2 regions of the Mesorhizobium sp. SP-1A genome follow, and region 2 is predicted to be linked to the other one. Evidence: riboswitches for the same ligand, from Rfam matches in the RefSeq annotation. Region 2 holds a riboswitch; the other holds the start of a gene.
The links. Region 2 has a riboswitch for thiamine pyrophosphate ahead of thiC (phosphomethylpyrimidine synthase ThiC). Riboswitches for the same ligand answer to the same signal wherever they lie in the genome.
Positions count from the first base shown of each region.

Region 1: another riboswitch for thiamine pyrophosphate. It lies ahead of thiB (thiamine ABC transporter substrate binding subunit); the one in region 2 lies ahead of thiC (phosphomethylpyrimidine synthase ThiC).

Region 1 covers NZ_JAVXZD010000004.1:10,263-13,902, forward strand. The annotation lists gene thiP (thiamine/thiamine pyrophosphate ABC transporter permease) at 1-428, opposite strand, end outside; gene thiB (thiamine ABC transporter substrate binding subunit) at 600-1,601, opposite strand; TPP riboswitch at 1,641-1,753, opposite strand; gene QU595_RS18330 (thiamine diphosphokinase) at 1,904-2,539, shown strand; gene QU595_RS18335 (ABC-F family ATP-binding cassette domain-containing protein) at 2,625-3,640, shown strand, end outside.
Region 2 covers NZ_JAVXZD010000004.1:591,775-595,414, reverse strand. The annotation lists gene metH (methionine synthase) at 1-1,020, shown strand, start outside; TPP riboswitch at 1,113-1,230, shown strand; gene thiC (phosphomethylpyrimidine synthase ThiC) at 1,352-3,205, shown strand; gene thiO (glycine oxidase ThiO) at 3,202-3,640, shown strand, end outside.

The sequences.
Region 1 (3,640 bases), 580 kb from region 2:
TGCGCGATGAGGATGCCCGACAGGCCATAGATGCCGGGCCAGGCGCCGCCCGACAGGCTACCGAAAATGCCGGTGAAGTAGCCGGCGTTGCCATAGAGCGCCAGGACGCCGAGCGCCGCGACGATGGCGGGCAGGGCCAGCGGCACGGCGAAGAGCTGAAGCACGAACTCGCGGCCGGGAAAGCGCGGGTGGCGCGACAGCGCCCGCGCCACCAGCAGTGCGGGCAGGACCGACAGTATGGTGGAAAGCGCCGCCTGCCACAGCGTGAAGCGCGCGACACGCAACAGATAGGCGTCGAAGGCAAGCGCCGCGCTGCCGAAATCTCCTGCTCCTTCGGCGGCGAGGCCGGCGAAGGCGCCGCCGATCAGCAGGCCGATGAAGGCGAGGGCAAGGATGCCGGCAAAGATGCGGAAATCGGGAGAGGCCATCACTACCGGGCACCCCCCTCTGGCCTGCCGGCCATCTCCCCCTCAAGGGGGGAGATCGGCAGCTTCGCGGCCGCTACCCATCCCACTGCTCCGGTGATTGGCGGAAGCCGTGCGGCCGTTGGCCGGTAGGCCAGAGCGGGGTCAAGGCCGGCGATCACCCTGGCAATCCTTCTATTTGCTCATGACGGACAGCCATTCGTCCACCCAGGCCTTGCGGTTCTTCTCGACCTCCTCGGGGCTGAAGATGAGCGTCTTGGCGGGCTTCACGAGCTTGTCGAAGGCCGGATTGAGCGGCTTGTCGGTCTTGCCGGCGGGGAACATCCAGTTGGTTTCGGGAACGGCGTCCTGGAAGTCGGGCCCGGTCATGAAGGCCAGGAACTTCTGCGCCAGCGGGTTCTTCGCGCCGGTGGTGGTGATGCCGGCGACCTCGACCTGAAGATAGTGGCCTTCCTCGAAGGAGGCGGCCTGGTAGCGATCGGTCTTTTCCTCGACCATGTGGTAGGCCGGCGAGGTGGTGTAGGACAGCACCATCGGCGCCTCGCCCTTGGTGAACAGGCCGTAGGCCTCGCTCCAGCCGGGCGTGACGGTGAGCACCCGGCCCTTGAGCTTGGCCCAGGCGTCCGCGGCCTTGTCGCCATAGACCGACTTGACCCACAGGAGCAGGCCGAGGCCCGGCGTGGAGGTGCGCGGGTCCTGGATGGCGATCTTCTGGCTCGGGTCGCCCTCGACCAGTTCCTTCAGGCTTTTCGGCGGGTTCTTGAGCTTCTCGGTGTCGTAGACGACGGCGAAATAACCGTAGTCGAAAGGCACGAAGATGGCGTCGTTCCACCCGCCGGGCACGTTGACCTCTCCAACCTTGCCATGCGGCACGAAAAGGCCGCTCGCCCTGGCGTCGGCGGTCAGGTTGGTGTCGAGGCCGAGCACCACGTCGGCCTTGGTCGCCTTGCCCTCGAGCTTGACGCGGTTGAGCAGCGCGACGCCATCGGCGACGGAGACGAAATCGACCTCGCAGTCGCACGCAGCCTCGAAATTCTTCTTCACCACCGGGCCGGGGCCCCAGTCGGCGGTGAAGCTTTCATAGGTGTAGACGGTGAGTTTGTCCTTCGCCGCGGCCGGCAGGGCCGTGGCGGCCAGCGCCAGGGCGGGAAGCAGGAACGACAGTATCTTGCGCATCGGCGCCTCCTTGCAGGTGTTGCGGGAATTGAGGCGCCGGGTTTCCGAACGTCTAATCCCTCCGCCGGTACAAACCGGATCAGGTTCAGCGGGTTGGCGATCACGCCTCTCAGCCGGTCCGCGCGCAGCGTCCGGCACCCCGTTAGAGCATCCGGACACATAGGGCGGGCCGCGGTGCCGCGCAAGCTAAGTTTGCGGCGCGGGCGCGCTGCAGGGCCTGCAAGGCAGCCTTTGCGCAGGCGAGCGGGCCGCGCCCGAGGCGCGGCCTTCCGTTTGGCCGACCGGACTGGTAAGGCGAGGCCATGAGCCGTTTCACCCTCCTGCTCGGCGGCGACCTCGCGCGCACGCCCCGCCTCGACCGCCAGATCGCCGGCAGCCGCGTCATCGCCGCCGATTCCGGCATCCTCCATGCCTTGCAGTTCGGCGTGACGCCGGAGCTCTGGGTGGGCGATTTCGATTCCGCGCCGCCGGATCTTCCGGCCAGCCTCGCCATCGTCCCGCAGCGGAAATTCCCGGCGGAGAAGGACATGACCGACGGCGAACTGGCCGTGACCGCCGCGCTGGAGCAGGGCGCGACCTCGCTGGTGTTGGCGGGTGCCTTCGGCGGCGCGCGGGCGGACCATGCCTTTCTGCACATGGCGCTGGCGCTGCGGCTTGCCGAGGCCGGAACCACGGTGCTGCTGACCAGCGGCGCGCAGGAGGGCGTGCCGCTGCTGCCGGGCCGGGCCGCCTTCGACTATGAAGACGGGACGCTGTTTTCCGTGCTGGCGTTTTCCGGGCTTTCCGGCCTCACCGTTCAGGGGGCGAAGTGGCCGCTCGCGAACGTCGAAGTCCCGTTCGGCTCCTCGCTCACCCTTTCCAACGAGGTGCGCGGCCGGCTGGAGATCGGGCTCGGCCATGGCCGGGCCTTGCTGCTTGCCCATCCCTCGCGAGCATGAGTGCCGCGTACAATCTGATATATCAATTGATATATCAAATGAAAACGAACGCCTATCATAAGTCACCGGGAAACGCGTAACTGACATGGCCCCTCCGCTCCTCAACCTTGCCGGCATCAAGCTGACCTTCGGCGGCACGCCGTTGCTCGACGGTGCCGATCTGGCCGCCGGGCCGGGCGACAAGATCGCGCTGGTCGGCCGCAACGGCTCCGGCAAGTCGACGCTGCTCAAGATCGCCGCCGGTCTGGTCGAGCCGCAGGACGGCGAGATGTTCCGCCAGCCTTCGGCCACGGTGCGCTACCTGCCGCAGATGCCGGACATGGAAGGCTTCGACAGCGTGCGCGCCTATGTCGAGGCCGGGCTTGGGCCGGCGGACGATCCGCACCGCGCCACCTATCTGCTGGAGCATCTGGAACTGACGGGGGAGGAGCGTCCGACGGACCTTTCCGGCGGCGAGGCGCGGCGGGCCGCGCTTGCCCGCGTGATGGCGCCGGAGCCTGATATATTGCTGCTCGACGAGCCCACCAACCACCTCGACCTCTCCGTCATCGAATGGCTGGAGGAGGAGCTGATCCGCACCTCGTCGGCGCTCGTCGTCATCTCGCACGACCGCCGCTTCCTGGAACGCGTCTCGCGTTCGACGGTGTGGCTGGACCGGGGCCGCACGCGGCGGCTGGACAGGGGCTTCGCGCATTTCGAGGAATGGCGCGACCAGGTGCTGGAGGAGGAGGAGCGCGAGCAGCACAAGCTCGGCCGCCAGATCGTACGCGAGGAGCATTGGCTGCGCTACGGCGTCACCGCGCGGCGCAAGCGCAACATGCGGAGGCTGGGCGAATTGCAGGCCATGCGCCAGCGCTTCCGTAGCCACCGCGGCGCGGAGGGCACCGCCAGTCTGGTGGCAAGCGATGCCGCGGAGTCCGGAAAGCTGGTGATCGAGGCCAAGGCGATCGACAGGAGCTTCGGCGACAATTCTATCGTGAAGGGTTTTTCCACGCGCATCCAGCGCGGCGACCGTGTCGGCCTGGTGGGCCCGAATGGCGCCGGCAAGACGACATTGCTCAAGATGCTGACAGGTGAGCTGGCGCCGGATGCGGGCACGGT
Region 2 (3,640 bases):
GAATTGGAAAAGCAGCGCCTGCCGCTGGCGAAGGCGCGCCAGAACGCGCATCGGATCGACTGGGCGGCCTATGACGCGCCAAAACCTTCTTTCCTCGGCACCCGCGTGTTCGAGACGTGGGACCTGGAAGAACTGTCCCGCTACATCGACTGGACGCCCTTCTTCCAGACATGGGAGCTGAAAGGCCGCTATCCGAAGATCCTCGAGGATGAAAAGCAGGGAGCGGCCGCGCGCCAGCTTTTCGAGGATGCGCAGGCGATGCTGAAGAAGATCATCGCGGAAAAATGGTTCGCCCCGAGGGCCGTGATCGGCTTCTGGCCGGCCAACGCGGTGGGCGACGACATCCGGCTCTTCACCGACGAGAACAGGTCGCAGGAGCTTGCTACCTTCTTCACGCTGCGCCAGCAGCTTACCAAGCGCGACGGCAAGGCCAATCTCGCCTTGTCGGATTTCGTAGCGCCTGTGGAAAGCGGCAAGCCCGATTATGTCGGCGGCTTCGTGGTGACGGCCGGCATCGAGGAGGTGGCGATCGCCGAACGCTTCGAACGGGCCAATGACGATTATTCGTCCATTCTGGTCAAGGCGCTGGCCGACCGCTTCGCCGAGGCCTTCGCCGAGCGCATGCATGAGCGCGTGCGCAAGGAATTCTGGGGCTACGCGCCGGATGAGGCGCTGACGGGCGACGACCTGATCGCCGAAGCCTATCAGGGAATCCGTCCGGCTCCCGGCTACCCGGCACAGCCCGACCACACCGAGAAGGCGACGCTGTTCGGCCTGCTCGATGCGCAGAACAATGCCGGCGTTGCGCTCACCGAAAGCTACGCCATGTGGCCGGGTTCGTCTGTGTCCGGCCTCTATTTGTCGCATCCCGAGAGCTATTATTTCGGCGTCGCCAAGGTCGAACGCGACCAGGTCGAGGACTATGCCCGGCGCAAGGGCATGGCGGTGGCAGATGTGGAACGCTGGCTCGGGCCTGTCCTCAACTACACGCCCGCGCCGCTTTCCGAAGCGGCGGAGTAGACGCGGGCGCACTTCACCGGCACTTCCGAAAGCCTCTTTCGGAAGTGCCGGCCAAAGGCATTGACAGGGCGGCCGGCTATCGCCCAATCTAGAGGCGTCACCAGGGGAGTCCCGACAAGGGGCTGAGAGACTGCTGGCTTCGTGCAGCGCAGTGACCCGTTGAACCTGATCCAGTTCATACTGGCGTAGGGAAGGTGCAAGGGCTCACTGGCCGCGGTCCGTCACAGGACCATTGGGGAAAAGGGTAAGGCGCCCTCCCCGGCTAAGCGTTCTTATCCTCCTTTCGGCATCGAACTGGGTCTCCAATGCAATCGGGCAAAGGAGGTCCCAAATGAATGCTCCCGTGAATATCGCGACCCTCACCGTCACCACCGGCTCCCTGCCGGCGTCGCGCAAGGTCTACAAGCCGGGCACGATGCACCCCGGCATCAGCGTGCCGATGCGCGAGATCGACGTCCATCCGAGTGCCGGCGAGCCGCCGGTGACGGTCTACGACTCGTCCGGTCCCTACACCGATCCCGCCGCTGCCATCGCCATCGAAAAGGGCCTGCCGCGCATCCGTAAGGACTGGATCGCCGCGCGCGGCGACGTCGAGGCCTATGACGGCCGCATCGTGAAACCGGAGGACAACGGCTTCGTGTCGGGCGACAGGCTGACGCCGGAATTCCCGGTGCGGCACCGGCCCTTGCGCGCCGCGCAGGGCCGCGCCGTCACCCAGCTTGCCTATGCCCGCGCCGGCATCGTCACGCCCGAAATGGAATTCGTCGCCATCCGCGAGAATCTCGGCCGCGAGAAGCTGCACGAACTGGCGCAACGCGACGGCCAGTCTTTCGGCGCGGTGATCCCGGACTTCGTGACGCCGGAATTCGTGCGCGACGAGATCGCGCGCGGCCGAGCCATCATCCCGTCCAACATCAACCATCCCGAGAGCGAGCCGATGATCATCGGCCGCAATTTCCTGGTGAAAATCAACGCCAATATCGGCAATTCCGCCGTCACCTCGTCCATGGCCGAAGAGGTGGAGAAGATGGTCTGGGCGATCCGCTGGGGCGCCGACACGGTCATGGACCTGTCCACCGGCCGCAACATCCACAATATCCGCGACTGGATCATCCGCAACGCGCCGGTGCCGATCGGCACGGTGCCCATCTATCAGGCGCTGGAGAAGGTCGGCGGCATCGCCGAGGACCTGACCTGGGAGGTGTTCCGCGACACGCTGATCGAGCAGGCCGAGCAGGGCGTGGACTATTTCACCATCCATGCCGGCGTGCGGCTGCACCACATTCCGCTCACCGTCGATCGTGTCACCGGCATCGTCAGCCGCGGCGGCTCGATCATGGCCAAGTGGTGCCTGCATCATCACCGCGAAAGCTTCCTCTACGAGCATTTTGCCGAGATCTGCGACATCGCGCGCGCCTATGACGCGTCGTTCTCGCTGGGCGACGGCCTGCGCCCCGGCTCCATCGCCGATGCCAACGACGCGGCCCAGTTCGCCGAACTGGAGACGCTGGGCGAGCTGACGCAGATCGCCTGGGCCAAGGATTGCCAGGTGATGATCGAAGGCCCCGGCCACGTGCCGATGCACAAGATCAAGGAGAACATGGACAAGCAGCTCGAGGTCTGCGGCGAGGCGCCTTTCTACACGCTCGGGCCGCTCACCACCGATATCGCGCCGGGCTACGACCACATCACCTCGGGCATCGGCGCGGCCATGATCGGCTGGTTCGGCACGGCCATGCTCTGCTACGTCACGCCCAAGGAGCATCTGGGCCTGCCCGACCGCGACGACGTCAAGACCGGCGTCATCACCTACAAGATCGCCGCCCATGCCGCCGATCTCGCCAAGGGGCATCCGGCCGCCAAGATCAGGGACGACGCGCTGTCGCGGGCGCGCTTCGAGTTCCGCTGGGAGGACCAGTTCAACCTCTCGCTCGACCCGGACACGGCGCGCGCCTTCCACGACGAGACGCTGCCCAAGGAAGCCCACAAGGTGGCGCATTTCTGCTCCATGTGCGGGCCGAAATTCTGCTCCATGCGCATCTCGCACGACATCCGCGACGCCGCCCGCCAGGAGGGCGAGCGCAAGGCCGGCATGGAAGCCATGGCGGAGAAATTCCGCGATGGCGGCGATCTCTACATGCCCCTGGACAAGGCCCCGGCGAAGGAGCCGGAGGCCGCGTCATGAAGGTGCTGGTCAAGGGGGCCGGCGTCGCCGGCCTCACCGCCGCGCACGAGCTCGTCCGGCGCGGCGCGCAAGTCGTCGTGGCCGATCCGCGCCGCGACGCGGCTGCGGCCGCGTCCTGGTATGCCGGCGGCATGCTGGCGCCCTGGTGCGAGCGCGAAAGCGCCGAGCAGCCGGTGCTGGATCTCGGCATCGGCGCCGCCGACTGGTGGGAGGGCGCCCTGCCCGGCCATGTCCTGCGCAGGGGCACGCTGGTGGTGGCCCCGGCACGCGACCGCTCCGAGCTTGCGCGCTTCGCGTCCCGCACCGGCGGCTTCGTTGCCGTCGATGCCGGCGGGATAGCGGAACTCGAACCGGATCTCGCCGGCCGCTTCCGCGAAGGCCTGCATTTCGCCGCCGAGGCGCATCTCGATCCACGCGCCGCGCTGGAAGCGCTGC